Regions from separate parts of the Dongia rigui genome, predicted to be linked through region 2. Evidence: riboswitches for the same ligand, from Rfam matches in the RefSeq annotation. Region 2 holds a riboswitch; each other region holds the start of a gene.
What was found. A riboswitch is a leader RNA that binds a small molecule or an ion and turns the genes downstream of it on or off. The one in region 2 is predicted to bind S-adenosylmethionine.
Positions count from the first base shown of each region.

Region 1 (6,405 bases), on a different contig from region 2:
TCCGATACAACGCCCCAGCCTCAAGCGCAATGGACGACACGCCGCAGAGCCGACGGCAGGCTAGGCGCGCTGCAATCGGTCGCGGATGAGTGAGAAGCCGGTCTTGGCGATATCCGCCTCTATCTGCGCCATGGGCTTGCCCAGCGCCACGATCAGGCGCTCAGGGGCGGCTTCCTTCTGGATCTTCCACTTGTCCCGCCGGGCATCGAAGCTAGTAGGCGGGGTCGATGCGGGAAAGACCATGTATTCGGCGCTCCGCCGGTAGATGTCGTAAAGCATATTCACTCCTGCGCCCGATCAGGTCTGGCGGGCGACGTGTTTGACCGGCACCGTCGTCATGCCGTTTTGCGAGATTTCCCGGTCGATTTGGCTGATGGGCTTCGTCCCATTGGCCAGAACATCTCCGTTGACCCCGATATGCAGCCTTTTCCAGCTGGTAAGGTTCATTTCGGTCGGTTGTTTGCCGGTTTCGAACACCAGCATCAGGTTGTCGCGGCGATAGATGTCGTAGCGCATGATCGCACCCCATGGGTTGATCGCGCATATAGGGCCTAAAGCCCGCAAGTAGCGAGTCTATTCGGTTGGCCTGCAAATGCCTGGACCGGCCAGGAGGCCGGTCCAGGTGCCGACTTTGGGCTTATTCGGCCGCCTTCGCTGTGCCGTTTGCCACGTCGAGGGCCTGGGCGATATCGGCGAGGATGTCGTCGATATGCTCAATGCCGATCGAGAGGCGGACATAGGAATCGGACACACCACTCGAAAGCTGCTCTTCGGGCGAGAGCTGCGAGTGTGTGGTCGAGGCCGGATGGATCGCCAGGCTCCGCGCATCGCCGATATTGGCGACGTGGTAGAGCAGCTTCAGTGAGTCGATGAAGCGGCGGCCGGCATCGAGGCCGCCCTTGATCTCGAAGCCGACGAGGGCACCGTAGCCGCCCTTGAGATAGGTGTCGGCGCGGCGCTTGTCCTCGCCGGTGGCAAGGCTCGGATGGATGACTTTGGTCACCGCCGGATGGCTGTTGAGATAATCCGTCACCGCCTGCGCGTTCTTCACATGCTCGCGCATGCGCAAGGGCAGGGTCTCCAGCCCTTGAATGAACATGAAGGCATTGAACGGGCTCATCGCCGAGCCAAGATCACGCAGCAAGGTGACGCGCGCCTTGATGATATAGGCGATGGGGCCCAAGGGCTTCACGGCCTGGGTCCAGACGGCGCCGTGATAGGAGGGGTCCGGCTGGTTGAGGCCGGGGAAGCGCGCGGCATTGGCTTCCCAGTCGAAATTGCCGCCATCAATGATGGCGCCGCCGATCGAGGTGCCGTGACCGCCAATATATTTCGTGGTCGAATAGACGACGATGGCCGCACCATGATCGAAGGGGCGGCTGAGGATCGGGGCTGCCGTGTTGTCCATAATGAGCGGCACGCCCAGCTTGCGGCCGATATCGGCGACTTCCTTGATGGGGAAGACGCGCAGCTTCGGGTTGGGCAGCGTCTCGGCATAATAGGCGCGGGTCTTGGCATCCGTCGCCTTGGCGAAGGCCTCCGGGTCCTTCGGATCGACGAAGCGCACCTCAATGCCCTGGTCTTTGAGCGTGTTGGCGAAAAGGTTCCAGGTGCCGCCATAGAGATCGGTCGAGGAGACGATGTTGTCGCCGGCTTTGGCGATGTTCTGGATCGCGAAGGCCGAGGCGGCCTGGCCGGATGAGACTGCGAGTGCTGCGACGCCGCCCTCGAGTGCGGCAAGGCGCTCTTCGAGCACCGCCGTGGTCGGGTTCATGATGCGGGTATAGATATTGCCGAAGCGCTTGAGGCCGAAGAGGTCGGCTGCATGGGCGCTGTCGTCGAACTGGTAGGATGTCGTCTGATAGATCGGCACGGCAACCGAGTTGGTCGCCGCGTCGCGGCGATGGCCGGCGTGGAGCACGATCGTTTCAGGGTGTTTGCTGGCGGTCATTATACTTCTCCCAAGTGTATTTTTTCAGGCGGCGAGTGGATTACTGTCCCGCAGGTTTATGGAAATCTCAAGTCGCGTGGGTGTTGCGTGGCGTAGCAGATCCAGGATCGGATCGTGTCTCTCGATCGTGATACGCAGGCGCTCCAGGTCGTAGATGTCTGCGCTGCTGGTCAGGCGTGCTTCCGCACGTACATGACTTGGACCGGCCCGCACACCATCGTCTGCCGCAGCAATACCGTTAAGATCGAGGCCCGCTTCGACCCGGATCTCGACATCGGTGAGGGGGATGTCGAGCGCCGCGGCAAAACGCCGATAGGTGGCGGCAAGGCTGCCGGCCAGTGCTTCCAGCACCCGCTGCACGTGGTCGACCTCCGGCCGGGCGGTTTGGGTGGCGGTCCCGGCACGCGCCTTCAGGGTGATCTGCGCGCGCGCGGGTTCGCGGCGGATCTCGTCCTGCAGGCGGTGACGGGTGGTGTCAGTTTCGGTCGTCATCGCAATGGTCCCTCCAAGGGTTACTGTTCCGCCTGGGGCCATGGCATCGAAGCGCTTTAGCTTTTGGTGACGCGGTGCAAGCTGCCCCTCAAATGCCGCGGGTCCGTTTGCGGTGGACCAAGCCAAAAAAACAAAACCCGCCGCGTCATCGACGGGCGGGCAGCTAAAACGAGATTTCCTTTACGGAACCGCGCTTTAGCTGCATTTTTAACGCGCCCGCAAGCTGAGCTTCAAATCGGCGCGGGCGGAGAATGGTCCTGATCGGGCGTTGATGTCAAGGCGGCTTGACGCCGTCCGCCGCATGTCCGATGAAACCCGCCCGATCAAATTCCAGGCTTCCCCGCAATGAGCACATTTCAAGACGTCCTCTTTTCCATCGAGAATGGCCATGGCCGCATCGTGCTGAACCGGCCGCAGGCATTGAATGCCCTGACGCTGGAGATGATCGATGCCATGACGGCCCAGCTTGCTGCCTGGGAAATGCGGGCCGACATCAAGGCCATCATCATCACCGGCGCCGGCGACAAGGCGTTCTGTGCCGGCGGCGACGTGAAGGCCGTGCGCGAAGCCAAGCTGCGTGGCGATATGGGCTTGCTCGAGGATTTCTATCGGCGCGAATACACGCTCAACTATCGACTGGCGACCTATAAGAAACCGATCATCGCGGTGATGGATGGGATCGTCATGGGGGGTGGCGCCGGGATCGCCCTCAACTGCTCGCACCCAGTCGTGACGCATAAGACCGTCTTTGCCATGCCGGAATGCCGCATCGGCCTTTTTCCCGATGTCGGCGCGGCGCATTTCCTCAACCGCGCTTCACCGGCGGTGGCTCAGATCCTCGCGCTGATCGGCCTTGCTTTGCGTGGGCCTGGCGTGGTGCGGGTCGGCCTGACCAAGTACTTTATCGGTAGCGGTCGGGTGGGGGAGATTGCGATCGACAAGCTCGATGACCTACGTCTACCGGTCGAAACCGCCGGTATCGAGCAGATGCTGCCCAATATCGAGGCCGTCTTCGGTTTGAAGACCCTGGACGAGATCATGACGGTGCTCGGCGCCCGGCGCGATGTCTGGGCGGTCGAAACCCTGAAGGCCCTCAAAAGCCATTCGCCGACCAGCCTGCGGGTCACTTTCGCCCACATCGCCAATTCGCGCGGCAAGGATTTGGCCGAGGTCTTGAAGACAGACTTCCGCCTGGTGCAGCATTTCATGGTGGCGCCAGACTTTTTTGAAGGCGTCCGGGCCCAGTTGGTCGACAAGGACGGGGCGCCGAAATGGCAGCCGGCGGACCTTGGCAGTGTTTCCGCGGCGACCGTAGAGGCCTATTTCGACCCCATGCCGGGCGTTAAAGATTGGGTGGCCCCCGGCCGGTGAAGGCGGGCAGGGCCTACCTAAGCGCCCGGCAGGATGCGAAAATGTATGTATAGGGTGTGACCGGACTGGCGTCTGATTAACCATTGCTTTACGATGGGTAGCTAGCTTGAAACCGACTCGCGACCATTGTTGGGCGCGCTGCGCTACTGGGGATTAGCGGTGAAAAAAGCTTATTTGGAAACGATCGCGCTGGTTGAGCGCCTGCATCGCGAATGTCTTGAAGTGATCAAGGCGGATCTTGATCGACAGGGCATCCGGGATCTCAACAACGTCCAGGCCATGATCCTGTTCAATATCGGCAGCGATGTGCTGTCCGTTGGCGAACTGACCAACCGGGGCTATTACCTGGGTTCAAACGTCTCCTACAACGTGAAGAAGATGGTCGAGAACGGCTATCTTATTCAGGAGCGTTCGCCCCATGACCGCCGCGCGGTTCATGTGAAATTGTCGGAAAAGGCCCTGGCCGTCGTGCAGAAGATGCACGAGATGTACGACAAGCACTTGAACGCCCTTAACAGCGAGACTTTCAAGGACGGCGAGTTGGACGGGGTCAATCTGACCCTGCGCCGCCTCGAGCGTTTCTGGGCCGCCTCGATGGATTACGCGCCGCGCTAAGCGGCGTTTTACCGGTTCAGGAAGACGGCGCGGCCACCCAGGTGGTCCGCGCCGCTTCTGTTTTTGCCAGCGATCGACTCAATTGGCGGCGGCCAGCATCGTCCAGTCGACGGCTGTGCCACGCGTCAGATCGCGTGCCGCCCGGCGGCCCACCACGTCTGGCAGGTATTTCGGTGCCAAGCCCTTGCCCGGCCGGATCGAGCGGACATGCTCCGGCCCGATCACATCGCCGGCCTTCACATCCTTCACGATATAGAGCGAGCGGCGCAGGGGCCGGATGCCGGCTTCAGAGGCGGTAGGCCCGTAATGCACCGATCCCATCGCCGCCCAGGCCGTGTTGATGTCGCTGATCATCTGCGTCAGCTCGGCCGGTTCCAGGCTGAAGGCGGAATCGACGCCGCCATCGGCGCGGGCGAGGGTGAAATGCTTCTCGACCAGGGCCGAACCCAAGGCGGTCGCGGCGACCGGAACGGCGGTCCCCATCGTATGATCGGACAGGCCGACGACGCAGTCGAACATGTCGGTGAGGTGCGGAATGGTCTTCAAATAGCTTTCGGCCGGTGGGGTCGGATAGCCGCTGGTGCATTTGAGGAGGATCAGTTCCTTGCAGCCGGCGCCACGCGCCGCCGCGACCGCATCCGCGATTTCGCCCAGCTCCGATGCGCCCGTCGACATGATCATCGGCTTGCCGGTCCTCGCCACATACTGGATGAGCGGAATATCGCATAGTTCGAGCGACGCAATCTTGTAGGCGGGCGCGCCCAACTGCTCCAGCATGTCGACCGCCGTATGATCGAAGGGCGAACTGAAGACGGCGATGCCAAGCTCGCGTCCCAGCGCAAAGAGCGGCTCGTGCCAGTCCCACGGCATCGCCGCTTCCTTATAGAGGTCGAACAGGCGGGCGCCGTCCCACAGGCCCCCCTTTACGCGGAAATCAGGGCCGTCATGATCGATGGTGATGGTGTCGGCGCGGTAGCTCTGCAGCTTCAAGGCATCGGCACCGGCCTTCTTGGCGGCACGCAGGATCTCCTTGGCGCGCTCCAGGCTGCCATTATGGTTGGCCGACAGTTCGGCGATGACATAAGGGGGCCGGTCACGAGCGATTTCCCGACCGGCGATGGTAACGCGTTGCATCAAGCCTCCTTGCGCCTTGCGGGATCGGAATGGAAATACCCGTCCGCCGCCAGGACGTAATCTGCGCTGGTGAACAATGCCATTGAGGCGACGTTCTCTGCCAGCACCTTTGCGTAAAAATGCCCACCGGGCGCCAGGTTGCGTGCTGCCTTCAACAGCGCACTGCCGATACCCTTGCCATAATGCCCGGGCGCGGTCGCGATCGAGATCAGATATTGCGGTCGCCCCTTGTCCTCGCCCATCCAATCGAGGCGCACGAAGCCCACGGGCGCGCCAGCGACCTCGCCGATCAAGAACCAGTCGCGGTCCGAGGCAAGCTTCTTCTGGAGCCAGTCGTGGTGCTCCGCTGGCGTCGGGATCTTGGGAGTGAGGGCGTAGCGGCGCGTCTCCGGTGCTGATTGCCAGTCAAGCAGAGATTGTTCGTCCGTTGCCTCGGCGAGGCGCAGCTCAAGTGAAAGCCCGTTCTTCAGTTCCTGACGTTGGACGAGGGCGGCGATGACGCGCTGAACGCCGCGACCATCGCACAAGGTGGCCGCCGCTTCGCCTAGACCGCTCAGCAACGCTGGTTCGGCCATCAAGCGATCGATCTGCCGACCCAGTTCCTCGGCGACAATGGGGCGTGCCGTGTCGGTCAGGAAACCGGCAATCAATCCCGCCCCCCGCTCTTTCACGATGGCGGCATTGGCGCGCTGGTTGTCCGCGATGCCGATCAGGATGGAGGGCAAGCCGAGGCTACAGCGCTCCCAGGTCGAGGTGCCAGGCGCGCCGATGACCAGATCTGCCGCGGCAAGGCAACCAGCCATGTCGGCCAGATCCGTCAGAACCCGCACGCGGCCCGGATG
Region 1 covers NZ_JAXCLX010000002.1:547,137-553,541, forward strand. Annotated here, with positions in the region: gene SMD31_RS14030 (hypothetical protein) at 61-279, opposite strand; gene SMD31_RS14035 (hypothetical protein) at 298-516, opposite strand; gene SMD31_RS14040 (O-acetylhomoserine aminocarboxypropyltransferase/cysteine synthase family protein) at 638-1,951, opposite strand; gene SMD31_RS14045 (OsmC family protein) at 1,976-2,443, opposite strand; SAM riboswitch at 2,620-2,695, opposite strand; gene SMD31_RS14050 (enoyl-CoA hydratase/isomerase family protein) at 2,789-3,814, shown strand; gene SMD31_RS14055 (MarR family winged helix-turn-helix transcriptional regulator) at 3,974-4,429, shown strand; gene pseI (pseudaminic acid synthase) at 4,508-5,563, opposite strand; gene pseG (UDP-2,4-diacetamido-2,4,6-trideoxy-beta-L-altropyranose hydrolase) at 5,563-6,405, opposite strand, start outside.
Region 1: it holds a riboswitch for S-adenosylmethionine, as region 2 does, so the genes downstream of both, SMD31_RS14045 (OsmC family protein) here and SMD31_RS04985 (homoserine O-succinyltransferase) in region 2, are expected to answer to the same signal.

Region 2 (6,405 bases):
GCGACGACCCCTATCTGGTCGTCGCCGCCGACAAGGGCACGGCGACCTTCTCCGACATCGCCAATTCGGTCTCGCGCGATTATGGCTTCTGGCTCGACGATGCCTTTGCCTCGGGCGGTTCGGCCGGCTACGACCACAAGAAGATGGGCATTACGGCACGCGGCGCCTGGGAATGCGTCAAGCGCCATTTCCGCGAGTTCGACCACGACATCCAGAATGTCGACTTCACCTGTGTGGGCGTCGGCGACATGTCGGGCGACGTGTTCGGCAACGGCATGCTGCTGTCCGAGCACACCAAGCTCGTTGCCGCCTTCAACCACATGCACATCTTCCTCGACCCCAACCCGGACGTGAAGAAGAGCTTTGCCGAGCGCCAGCGCCTCTTCAACCTGCCGCGCTCGGGCTGGAACGATTATGATGCCAAGATCATCTCCGCCGGCGGCGGCATCTTCGAGCGCAAGGCGAAGTCGATCAAACTGACGCCTGAGGTGAAGCAGCGTTTCGGCTTCACCCAGGACCAGGTGACGCCCAACGAGCTCATCCAGCTGCTCTTGAAGGCCGAGATCGACCTGCTGTTCTTCGGCGGCATCGGCACCTATGTGAAATCGAGCGACGAGACCCATGCCGATGTCGGCGACCGCGCCAATGACGCCGTGCGCATCAATGCCGCGGATCTCAGGGCCCGTGTCATCGGCGAGGGCGCCAATCTGGGTTGCACTCAGCGCGGCCGTGTCGAGGCGGCCCTCACCGGCAAGCGCCTCAACACCGATGCCGTCGACAATTCCGCCGGCGTCGACACCTCGGATCACGAGGTCAATATCAAGATCCTCATCAACGAGGCGGTGGCGGCGGGCGATCTGACACTGAAGCAGCGCGACAAGCTGCTCGCTGAAATGACCGACGAGGTTGGCGCCCTGGTCTTGCGCGACAACTACCTGCAATCCCAGGCGCTCTCAGTGGCCGAGGCGCAGAGCTATACGCTCCTCGACCAGCAGGGCCGGTTCATGCGCGGATTGGAGCGCGCCGGCCGGCTCGACCGCGCCATCGAGTTCCTGCCCGATGACGAGACCATGCGCCACCGCCTGACACAGCGCATCGGCCTCACCCGATCGGAAAGCGCCGTGCTGCTCGCTTATTCCAAGATGGCGCTCTATGACGAGCTGCTGCCCTCGGATCTTCCCGACGATCCGCAACTCGCCGACGACCTCGTCACCTACTTTCCCAAGAAGCTGCAGGAAGGCTATCAGCCGCTCATTGCCAAGCACCGCCTGCGGCGCGAGATCATCTCGACCGTGGTCACCAACAGCCTCGTCAACCGGATGGGTGCCACCTTCATCCATGTGACCAAGGAAAAGACCGGGCAGTCGGCCTCCGCCATCACCCGCGCCTATGCCATCACGCGCGGTGCCTTCAAATTGCGCGACATGTGGGCGGCGATCCAGGCGCTCGACAACAAGGTCTCGGCCAGCGTCCAGACTTCGATGCTGATCGAGATCAACCGTTTGGCCGAAGCCGCGACCCTGTGGTTCCTGCGCAATGGCGAGCACCCGCTCGACATCGCCGCCAACATCGCCGGCAGCGCCCCGGGCATTGCCGCCATCGAAGCGGCACTCCCGAAGATCGTCTCTGGCGCCGACCAGGCGGCCAACCAGAAGCGCCAAGGGGCCTTGCAATCGGCCGGCGTGCCGGAGGCCCTGGCGCGCCGCATCTCGCAGCTCGCTTCGCTCGGCACCATTCTCGACGTGGTGAAGATCGCGGCGCAGACCAAGATCAAGGTCGAGGACGTGGCGGCGACCTATTTCGCCATCGGCGACCAGTTCAACATCGACTGGCTGCGGAACGGCGCCAAGGGCCTCATCGGCGACAGCCACTGGCAGCGCCTGGCGGTGTTCGCGATCATCGACGATCTCAACACCCACCAGCGCGACCTCACCGGCGCGGTCCTTGCCAACGATCTGGCACAGACCGGCGAAAAGGCGATCGAGGGTTGGAAAGCCGGCCGCTCCGGGGCCCTGCCGCGCGCCGAAGCGCTTTTCAATGATCTCCGCCAGACAGCAAAGCTCGAACTTGCCATGCTGGCCGTGGCCAACCGCGCGTTGCGGAGCTTGTTGGACTGACCGCTCTCTTCAAAACCGTCATGCCCGGGCTTGACCCGGGCATCCACTCTCTCAGGGCAATCAGTGGATCCCCGGGTCAAGCCCGGGGATGACCGAAGAGGGTGTGGAGCGCTCGCCTCAAACCTTCACACCGCCAAAAATCAGCCGCAGGCCCAAGGATGCCATCACGGCGCCGGCGGCGCGGTCGATCCAGGCCTTGAAGCTCAAATAGGCGGCGCGTGGCTTCGCCGTCGAGAAAGCGAGCGCCACCGCGCTGTACCAGCCGCCTTCGATGAGGAACAGCACGAAAGGCAAGGCGAGGATGAGGGTGAGCGAGGGCTGGGCCGGCAGCAGGGCCGCAAACACGCTGGAATAGAAGATCACCGTCTTGGGGTTGCTGAGCTGCGTTGCCAGCGACAGCAGGAAGGTCCGGAACAGGCTGCGGTTGCCGCCCGCCATCTCGGTCGCCGCCGCCAGCGGTTCCTTGGCGCCGCGCCACAGGCAGAAGCCTAGATAAACCAGATAGGCGCCGCCGCCGATCTTGAAGCCGATATAGAGCCAGCCAACTTGCATGAAGAGCGCCTGCAGGCCGACGACCGCCAGTGTCGCCAGCACCATGCCGCCCACCCCCATGCCGAGCGCCGCCGCCAGGCCATGCGGCCGCGACTGCGACAGCGAGGTGCGCGCCACCAGCAGGAAGCTCGGCCCCGGCGAAATCGCCCCGATCAGCATCGCCGCCATGATGGCCAGGATGGACATGAAATCGGTCACGATGGCTCCTCCGTCATTGCTACTAACTGAAACTGTCATCCCCCGGCTTGGCCGGGGGATCCACGAGTTGCTTTCTTCAGGCAGCACAGGAACTCGTGGATGCCCCGCCTGCGCGGGGCATGACAAAAGAGAGTTCTCGCTTACCCGGCTCCTTCAACAAAGCTGTAGGCCATTGGCAACGAGAGCAGCCGCCTGAGCGACGCGAGATAGCATCAAATCTCTTTATACGTGAAGTTCTGCGATCTTGCAGCTACATTACGTTGACGCTGTCAACTCATGGATATCCGCCAGTGAAGTGTTTGCCGCTTCGAACGTTCTTGGTCGCCTTGTGGTTATGGGCCCCACCAACCATTGTATCCGCCAATGCTCGCAGTGGTGGCGACGTCGTCGCCTGTGACGTACTGGTCGAACCCAATCGCGTCAGCATGGACGCCGGCCGGCCAGTCGAGCTGGGGGAGAAGGGTGAAGAAGTCTGCCGCGCATTCATGGACGCCGTCCTGCGCGCTGTCGATGGCAGCGCCAAGAAGGCGAACCTCGAGTTCAAAGGCGGCGATGGCCACAGAATAGAGCAGCCGCTTCTACCACCACTTTCCAATGCGAATGCCGATATTATTCACGAGGCGGCATCTTATGTGTATGAGCGCCAGCAGAAAGGTGACTACCGCTCCTTTAAGCTGATTTCGCGTGCTGACGACAAGTACGTTTTAGCCGTTGTCTGGGAGCGCGGGGGACAGACGACACAGTACTATTTCGAGCTGACCAGCTGGCTCAAGCTGCGAATGGCCAACTAGGCCGCCCCACTTCGCCAGCTGGGGCCTGCCACCAGCCGGGCAGTTTCGCCCTTTATGCGGCAAAATGCCCCGCAACATGCGCAAAGCGCCACCCAGCACCGCGTTCAAGGCCCGATAAATCGTATTGTAGCTGGGGCACCGGATCGGTTAAATAGGGCCATTCCGTGGTGATTTGGCCGGCCGGCTTGCAGCCACGTAAAAAAACTCGCTAAAGGGCCGCCTGAGGTTTCTAGATTTGGAATCCCAAGGCTGCGGGCCCCGGCGAGCCATTTGCCGATTTTTGGGTGACCGCACATGCCGATCAAGATTGCCGATAAGCTACCAGCCTTCCGCGCCCTCCAGAACGAGGGCGTGCGCGTGATGACCGAGACGGCGGCGATCCGCCAGGACATCCGCCCGCTGCAGATCGGCCTCCTCAACCTGATGCCGAACAAGATCAAGACAGAGCTGCAGATCGCGCGCCTGCTGGGCGCCACGCCGCTGCAGATCGAGCTTTCGCTGGTCCGCGTCGGCAACCATGCCTCCAAGAACACGGCCGAAGACCATCTGCGCACCTTCTATCAGACCTGGGAGGATGCACGGCACCGCAAGTTCGACGGCTTCATCATCACAGGCACGCCGGTCGAGACCATCCCCTATGAGGACGTGACCTATTGGCCGGAGATGCAGCAGATCTTCGACTGGACCACGACCAACGCGCATTCGACCATCAATGTCTGCTGGGGTGCCATGGCGGCACTCTATCATTTTCACGGCGTGCCGAAGCATCAGCTCGCCGAAAAGGCCTTCGGCGTCTACGCCCAGAAGATCATGAAGCCGTCGTCACCTTTCCTCATCGGCTTCTCGGACGATTTCGTGATTCCGATTTCGCGCTGGGCCGAGATCAGGACCGCAGATGTGGCCGCCTGCCCGGACGTCGATGTGCTGGCCTATTCCGACGAGAAGGGTGTGTGCATCGCCCAGAGCCGTGGCACGCGCCGTCTCTATGTGCTCGATCACATGGAATATGACGCGACGTCGCTGGGCGACGAGTATGCGCGCGACGTCGCGGCCCAGGTCCCCATCAAGCTGCCGCACGGCTATTTCCCGAGCGATGATCCGACCAAGGCGCCGCTCAACCGCTGGCGCCCGCACGCCCACCTCTTTTTCTCGAACTGGATCAACGAGATCTACCAGACCACCCCGTTCGAGATCGAGAAGGTCGGCGAATAGGGTCGGCCCAGGGGCTCCCCCAGGCCCTGCAAATGCCGCCCGGCGCCTGAAGCCGCCTCGGACGGGCCGGAAGCGAGATTTGCCGTGACCGCCGGCCGGGGGGTGGGGTCCGTGGACCCGAAGCCCCCTCCGGAGCCGCGTTCTTTCAAGGTTTTCTTTGCTTTTCCGTCCCTTGGCGGCTATCACTGGCGCCGGTCCGCCGCCGCCCGGGATGGGGTTTGAGGCGCGGCCTTTAAAACTCATTGGACGGTTTTGGAACATGCAGGGGCCGAACGGCACTGGGGATGGGAGCGGGGGTAACTCTGGTGATGAGCTGGTTCGGCTCAGGCACAAGATCGATGCCATCGACAGCCAGCTCCACGACCTCTTGATGCAGCGCACCGAATTGGCGGTGGCGGTGGGTGCCGCGAAGGCGGCCAAGCAGCCGCTCACCGGCGATTCACCGGCCGAAGGGGCGAAGTTCATCCGCCCGGCCCGTGAAGCCAAGATTCTCCGGCGCCTTACCGCCCGCCATCAGGGCAAGCTGCCCAAATCCGTCGTCGTGCGCATGTGGCGCGAGATGATCTCGGCCCTCCTCCAGGTCGAAGGGCCTTTTGCCGTCGCGGTCTATGCCCCGGCGAGCCAGCCCGGGTTCTGGGACGTGGCGCGCGACCATTACGGCAGCCGCGTCAAGCTCCTCACCTTCAGCCGCGTCGACCGCGCGCTTTCGGCGGTCATGGACGGCTCGGCCACCGTTGCCGTCTTGCCCTTCCCGCGCGAAGACGAAACCGGCCCCTGGTGGCGCCGCCTGGTGGGCTCGGCCCAATTGCCCCATGTCATCGCCAGGCTGCCCTTCGGCGACCCCGGCAACCAGCGCAACCCGGATTTGCAGGCCCTGGTCGTCGGGCGCACGCCGACCGAGCCCACCGACCGCGACCATTCGCTGCTGGTCCTCGAGACTGCCGAACCGGTCAGCCGCTCGACCTTCCGCCAGGCCCTGGCCGGCGTCGGGCTCACCACCAGCTTCATTCATGGCGGGCGCGACCAGTTGGAGGCCGACCTCAATCTGGCCGAGGTCGCCGGCTATATCGACGGGCATGACCCGCGCCTCGGCCTTGTTGCCAGCGCGCTCGGCAAGGGCGCCCGGCTGCACAGCATCGGCTCTTATGCCGAACCGCTCACCAAGGAAGAACTGGCCGACGAACCGTCCGGCCATTGAGAGAGACCGGCGCCGCACCGCGCGCCTCTGGAGCTGACATCATGACTTTGCACGTGCGTCCCGGAATTCTCGACATCGCCGCCTATGTGCCGGGCGAGCATGACCTGCCTGGATCCGGCCCGATCTATAAAATGTCGTCGAATGAGAGTGCCTTGGGCGCCAGCCGGCTCGCCATGGAGGCGTATGTTCAAGGTGCCGCCGATCTGCATCGCTATCCCGATGGTGCCAGTCACGTGCTGCGCGCCGGCCTGGCGCGCGAAATCGGCGCCAAGGAAGATGAGATCATCTGCGGCACCGGTTCCGACGACATCCTCGTCCTCATCACCCGTGCTTATGC
Region 2 covers NZ_JAXCLX010000001.1:1,103,298-1,109,702, forward strand. Annotated here, with positions in the region: gene SMD31_RS04970 (NAD-glutamate dehydrogenase) at 1-2,117, shown strand, start outside; gene SMD31_RS04975 (LysE family translocator) at 2,235-2,867, opposite strand; gene SMD31_RS04980 (hypothetical protein) at 3,293-3,658, shown strand; SAM riboswitch at 3,813-3,890, shown strand; gene SMD31_RS04985 (homoserine O-succinyltransferase) at 3,953-4,870, shown strand; gene pheA (chorismate mutase) at 5,130-6,068, shown strand; gene hisC (histidinol-phosphate transaminase) at 6,110-6,405, shown strand, end outside.

Region 3 (6,405 bases), on a different contig from region 2:
AAGGTCTCCGGCATGGTCTGGCGGCCAAGGCCCGCCCCTTGCGGCGTCGTCTCGTCGCAAAAGACCGCGAGATGCCGCGGCGCCTCTCTGAGGCCCGCGAGTTTCAGCTTGGCGTAAAGCTCGGCCTTCTCACCCTCATAGCAGGAGAGTGCCGCCTCATTGGCGCCCTGGAAGTTGAGGATGATCGCCGACCGCCGCGCCGGATCGTCGACACTGACGAAACGCCAGGGCTGGGCATTGCCGACCGATGGCGACAGCGAGGTCAGATCGAGCAGATGCTCGATCACCTCCGCTGGAATCGGATCGGTCCGGAAATGGCGCACGTCACGGCGCCAGGCCAGCAATTCCTCGAATTCTTGGCAGAAATCCGGGCCGAAGTTGCGTTGCGTCATGCCGCCTGCGAGCGTTGGTCCACCAGGGTCACGATCCCCGCCATGATGGCGTTGAGGTCGTAATCCTTGGGCGTATAGACCCGCGCCACGCCGAATTCCAATAACCTTTTTTCATCCTCGGCCGGAATGATGCCACCCACCACGACCGGCACGTCCGAGAGGCCCGCCGCCCGCATCCGGGCCATGACATCCCCCACCAGGGCGATATGCGAGCCGGAGAGGATGGAAAGCCCCACCACATGCACGCTTTCCTCGACCGCGGCATTGACGATCTGGGCGGGGGTGAGGCGAATGCCCTCATAGACCACTTCCATCCCGGCATCCCGGGCCCGCACGGCGATCTGCTCGGCGCCGTTGGAATGGCCGTCGAGGCCGGGTTTGCCGACCAGGATCTTGATCCGCCGGCCGAGGCGCTGGCTCGCGGCGGCGACCTGCCGGCGCACCTCCTCGATGGCAACACTGCCCTGGTCGATGGCGGCGCGGGCGACACCGGTCGGTGCCCGGAACTCGCCGAAGACCTTGCGCAGCACCTCGCCCCATTCGCCGGTGGTGACGCCGGCATGGGCGCAGGCGATCGAGGCCTCCATGATGTTCTTGCCCGACCGCGCATCGGCCTCCAACGCTGCCAGAGCCTTGGCAGTGGCCGCGTTATCGCGCGCCGCACGCCAGGCTTTCAGGGCCGCCACCTGTTCGGCCTCCGCCTTGTCATCGACCGACATGAACCCGCCGTCGCTGCCGGAGAGCAGCGGCGACGGAGCGCTCTCGGTATATTTGTTGACGCCGACCACCACCTGATCGCCGCTTTCGATGGCGCTGAGGCGGCGTGCGTTGGATTCCACTAGGCGCTGTTTCATATAGCTCGATTCAACGGCCGCCACCGCACCGCCCATCTGCTCGATGCGCGCCAGTTCCTCGCGCGCTTCCGCTTTCAACGCCTCGACCTTCTTCGTGATCTCGGTCGAGCCGTCGAAGATGTCGCCGAACTCCAGCAAATCCGTCTCGAACGCCACAATCTGCTGCAAGCGCAGCGACCATTGCTGATCCCAGGGGCGCGGCAGGCCCAAGGCCTCGTTCCAGGCCGGCAATTGCACGGCGCGGGCGCGGGCGTTCTTGGAGAGGGTCACCGCCAGCATCTCGAGGAGGATGCGATAGACATTGTTCTCCGGTTGCTGCTCGGTGAGGCCCAGGGAATTCACCTGCACGCCATAGCGAAAGCGCCGGAGCTTCGCGTCTTCGACGCCGTAACGATCGCGCGCGATCTCGTCCCACAACTCGGTGAAGGCGCGCATCTTGCAGATTTCGGTAATGAAGCGCAGGCCCGCATTCACGAAGAAGCTGATGCGCCCCACGACCTGCGGGAAATCCGCCGCCGGCACTTGGCCCGATGCCTTCACATGATCGAGCACGGCGATGGCCGTGGCCAGCGCATAGGCCAGTTCCTGCACCGGCGTCGCCCCCGCTTCCTGCAGGTGATAGGAGCAGACATTGGTCGGGTTCCATTTCGGAACCTCGCGATAGGTGAAGCTGATGACATCGGTAATCAGCCGCAAGGACGGCTCGGGCGGAAAGATATAGGTCCCGCGCGACAGGTATTCCTTGATGATGTCGTTCTGCACCGTGCCCTGGAGGGCTGCCCGCGGCGCGCCTTGGCGTTCGGCCGCGGCGATATAGAGCGCCAGCAGCCAGGGCGCCGTCGCATTGATCGTCATCGAGGTGTTCATCTCGGCCAAAGGCAGGCCGTCGAACAGCGCCGTCATGTCACCGAGATGGCTGATCGGCACGCCGACCTTCCCCACCTCGCCCTTGGCCAGCGGATGGTCGGAATCGTAGCCGGTCTGTGTCGGCAGATCGAATGCGACGCTGAGCCCCGTCTGCCCGCGCGTCAGATTGGTGCGGTAAAGCTCGTTCGAGGCCTTGGCCGAGCTATGCCCGGAATAGGTCCTGAAAAGCCAGGGCTGCTCTTTCTTCGGCGCCGCACTCATGGTCACTCCCACCCGAACTTGTTTTTGTGCGTTGCAATATAGAAGGGTTCTGCCACGTCACGCAAGATCAGGCCCAAAGAGGCCACAGATTTGTAATATTATTAGCGGTCGTAGGGCGCGTCCCGCTCCCAGCGCGGCAGGTGGTCGTCGATCTTGAGCCAGGATATCTGATCCGTGGTCCAGCCGTGACCTGTGGGCGCAAGGCTTGAGGGGTCATCGACCGTCCCCAGCATGATGCCGATGCTGTTGCCTTCCGGATCGCTCATGAACACCGCCGCGCCGCAATCCGGGCAGAAATGGCGAACGCCGCGCGGCGATGAGCGGAAGGCCTTGGATTGGCCCAGCGTGATCTCGAACTGGTCGGCCGGCACCTGGGCCCAGGCCGTGACCGGCGCCCCGCTCCAGCGCTGGCACATCTTGCAATGACAGTAATCGGTGACGGCGCCCGTGGGGTCGAAGCGATAGCGCAACGTGCCGCAGAGGCATTGACCGGTCAAATGACGCATCGTGCGAACCATCGGCAATGGTGGATCCCCGGGTCAAGCCCGGGGATGACGGCATTATATAGACGCGCCATGCCCGGGCCCAGCGTTGGCCCGCCTGGCCGGGCATCCACTCTATCAGAGAGCGCTCAAATCGCCTTCAACGCCGAGAGCACGTCGTCGATGAGATCGTCCGGGTGCTCCAGCCCGACCGAGAGGCGGATGAGGCCTGGCGTGATACCCTGGATCTCCTTCAGCTCCGGCGTCAGCCGTTGATGCGTGGTCGTCGCCGGATGGGTGGCGAGCGATTTTGAATCGCCGAGATTGTTGGAGATCAGCACCAGCTCCAAGGCATTGAGGAACTTGAACGCCTCCTTCTTGCCGCCGGCAAGGGTCAGCGACAGCATGGTGCCGCCGGCGCTCATCTGCCGCCGCGCGAGCTCGGCCTGGGCAAAGCCCTCCAGCGTCGGATAGCTGACATCGGCAAGCTTGTTGTGCCCCTTCAAAGCCTGCGCGATTTTAAGCGCGCTATCGCATTGCTTGGTGACGCGCAGATCCAGCGTCTCCAGACCTTTCAGCAGGATCCACGCATTCATCGGGCTGAGGCTGGGGCCGGTATGCCGGATGAAGGGCTGCAGCGTCTCGTTGATGTATTTCTCGCTGCCTAGGATCACACCACCCAGGCACCGCCCCTGCCCGTCGATATGCTTGGTCGCCGAATAGACGACGACGTCGGCGCCCAGCGTCAGCGGCTGCTGCAGCAGTGGGGTTGCAAACACATTGTCGACCACCACAGTAGCACCTGCCTTATGGGCAAGGTCGGCCACCGCCTTGAGGTCGACTAGGCGCAGGCCGGGATTGCTGGGGCTTTCCAGGAACACGGCCTTGGTCGGCTTGGAGAGCGCCTGTTGCCACTGCGCAATCTCGCGCCCATCGACAAAGACGGTCTCGACGCCCCATTTCGGCAGGATCTCGGCCAGGATGAACTGGCACGAACCAAAGAGCGCGTCGGAGGCAACGATGCGGTCGCCGGCCTTCACCAGGCTGGCAAGCGCCGCAAACACGGCGGCCATGCCGGACGACGTGGCGCGCGCAGCTTCGGCGCCCTCAAGGGCTGCCATGCGGCCTTCAAACATCGAGACGGTGGGGTTGCCGAAGCGCGAATAGACGAAGCGCGGCTGGCTGTTGTCGAACGCCGCCTCGGCCTCTTCCGCACTTTCATAGACATAGCCGGACGACATGTAGATCGTCTCGGCCGTTTCCTTGAACTGGCTCCGGAGCTGGCCGGCATGGACCAGCGTCGTCGCCGGCCGCCAGCTCTTCTTGATTTCCCGCTTCACCGTCATCATCGCCTCGCAGATGCCTACCATTTAGGCACAAAAAAACCTCGACCGAAGAAGGCCGAGGTTGGGCGAATGATCGCTTTCCTGGACCTTTTAGCGTTTGATTTAACGTGGCCGCAATCCGGCACAAATCACCACGGAGCACCAGCAATCGCCAGCGCGTCGGCGCCTTTTAAGCCATGGAAGCCCCGGCCTGTCAAGCGGCGCGTCACGCGTTCCTGACGGCGCAAACCCTTGTCCGGGCATGGCGGCTCCACTATCAATAAGCGTACTGAATGGCTTTGATTGATGGGGGAAATTGATGAGCGACATCGCAGCGGGTGCCGGCCAACCGGCACCGGAAACCGGCTTTGGCCGCCGCCCGGCGGAGCAGCAACGCACCCATTTCGTCTATGACGGACGCCTCGGCGAACTCTATTGGATCTTCATCAAGAACATCCTGCTCACGATCCTGACCCTCAGCATCTGGCGCTTCTGGGGCAAGACGCGCATCCGCCGCTATCTCTGGTCCCATACCAGCCTTGCCGGCGACCGGTTTGAATATACCGGCACCGGCGGCGAGCTCTTCGTCGGCTTCATTATCGTCATGGTGGCATTTGTCATCGCCAATATAGGCATCACCGCCTTGCACATCGTCCTTGAGCCGGGATCGATGTTTCATTTTGCCGCGCAATGGATCTTTGGCGTCTTCATCGTTTACCTCACCTTCGTCGCGCAATATGCGGCGCAGCGCTATCGCCTGACGCGGACCTTGTGGCGGGGTATTAGCGGCGGCATGACTGGGTCGGCCTGGGCCTGGGGATTCAAGGCAATGTGGTTTTCGATCCTCTCGCTTTTGTCCCTGACCTTGGCCTGGCCCTGGGCGCAGATGCGCCTGCTGGATGATCGCCTCAACAACTCCTACTTCGGCGACGCCAAGGCCAGCATTCAGAGTTCGTCGCGCGCACTTTATGTCCCGTACCTGCTGGGTGCCGTCGTCAGCTATGCCGTTATGGGGTTGATTGGCTATTTGGGGTACCGTTTTCTGATGGATCACTACGGTGACGCGCTACAAGAAATCTTCACGCCAATCGAGAATCCGCAAGACCGCGTACACACCGGCGAATACGCGGCGGCAATGGGGGCGCTCTATGCCATTGTCTTAGGAGGTTATTTGGCGGTTATCGTCATCGCGATCATTGCCTACGCTGCTTATTACGTCGCGCTGCTGCGGGAAGTCGCCAACAAATTGACACTCGGCGGGCTGCAATTCTCGACCTCCATCACCATTGGTCGCTTCATCGGGCGCTATCTGGTCAATCTGCTCATCATCGTCCTCACCTTGGGCCTGGGCTTGCCGATTGCCATTCACCGCACCATGTTGTTCATCTGCCGGAATGTCGAGATTATCGGCGAAATCGACGGCTCGGAAATAACCCGCGCTGAACTGCCGCGGCCCAAATTCGGCGAAGGCCTGCTGGAGGCATTCGACCCGGGCATTCTGTAGTTGAACCGGAATGGCGCAGCACCCCCTCGCCCCGCGATAGCGGGGAGAGGGTTGGGGTGGGGGGCGCTAGACCGGGCCTGACCGACCATCCCCTCACCCGACCCTCTCCCCCGACGGGGGCGAGGATAGGGTTAGGCAAAACACGAGGACCACCTTGCCCGAAGACCGCTATTACGACGGCCTCACCGCCGCGGCCCATCGCGTGACCGTCAGCTCCATGGGCGACATGCTCGTCATCGCGACGTCGGAACGGCCTGATCTCGCGCGCTGGCCCGTGGCTGATATGCGCGTGATTGACAGCAACAAGGTCACGGGCGCCATCAATTTCGGACGGCTGAGCGATCCTGCACCGCGCCTGATGCTCCATGACTCACCCGCACGTCAGCAACTCCTCGATGAGAATCCGCATCTCAAGCAATGGCGCGCCCAGGCCATCAAGCGCGGTTGGACCGTTGGCTTGGCCTGGACGCTGGCCGGCCTCGTCATCGCCACCGGCTGCTATTTCGCCTGGCGCGACGGCAGTGCCTATCTCGCGCGCTATGTGCCGAAAGCCTGGGAGAAGAAACTCGGCGCCCATATCTACACGGCGCTTAACAAGAACCTCACCATCTGCAAGGCGCCGGCCGGCAATGCCGCCTTGCGCAAGCTGGTCGATCGCCTCGCACCACCCCAATTGCAGCGGGATGCAGGAAAGCAGCAGGACGGCATCACCATCGACGT
Region 3 covers NZ_JAXCLX010000002.1:425,332-431,736, reverse strand. Annotated here, with positions in the region: gene bluB (5,6-dimethylbenzimidazole synthase) at 1-392, opposite strand, end outside; gene SMD31_RS13515 (protein meaA) at 389-2,374, opposite strand; gene SMD31_RS13510 (GFA family protein) at 2,476-2,880, opposite strand; gene metZ (O-succinylhomoserine sulfhydrylase) at 3,006-4,226, opposite strand; SAM riboswitch at 4,273-4,347, opposite strand; gene SMD31_RS13500 (YjgN family protein) at 4,501-5,685, shown strand; gene SMD31_RS13495 (M48 family metallopeptidase) at 5,840-6,405, shown strand, end outside.
Region 3: it holds a riboswitch for S-adenosylmethionine, as region 2 does, so the genes downstream of both, metZ (O-succinylhomoserine sulfhydrylase) here and SMD31_RS04985 (homoserine O-succinyltransferase) in region 2, are expected to answer to the same signal.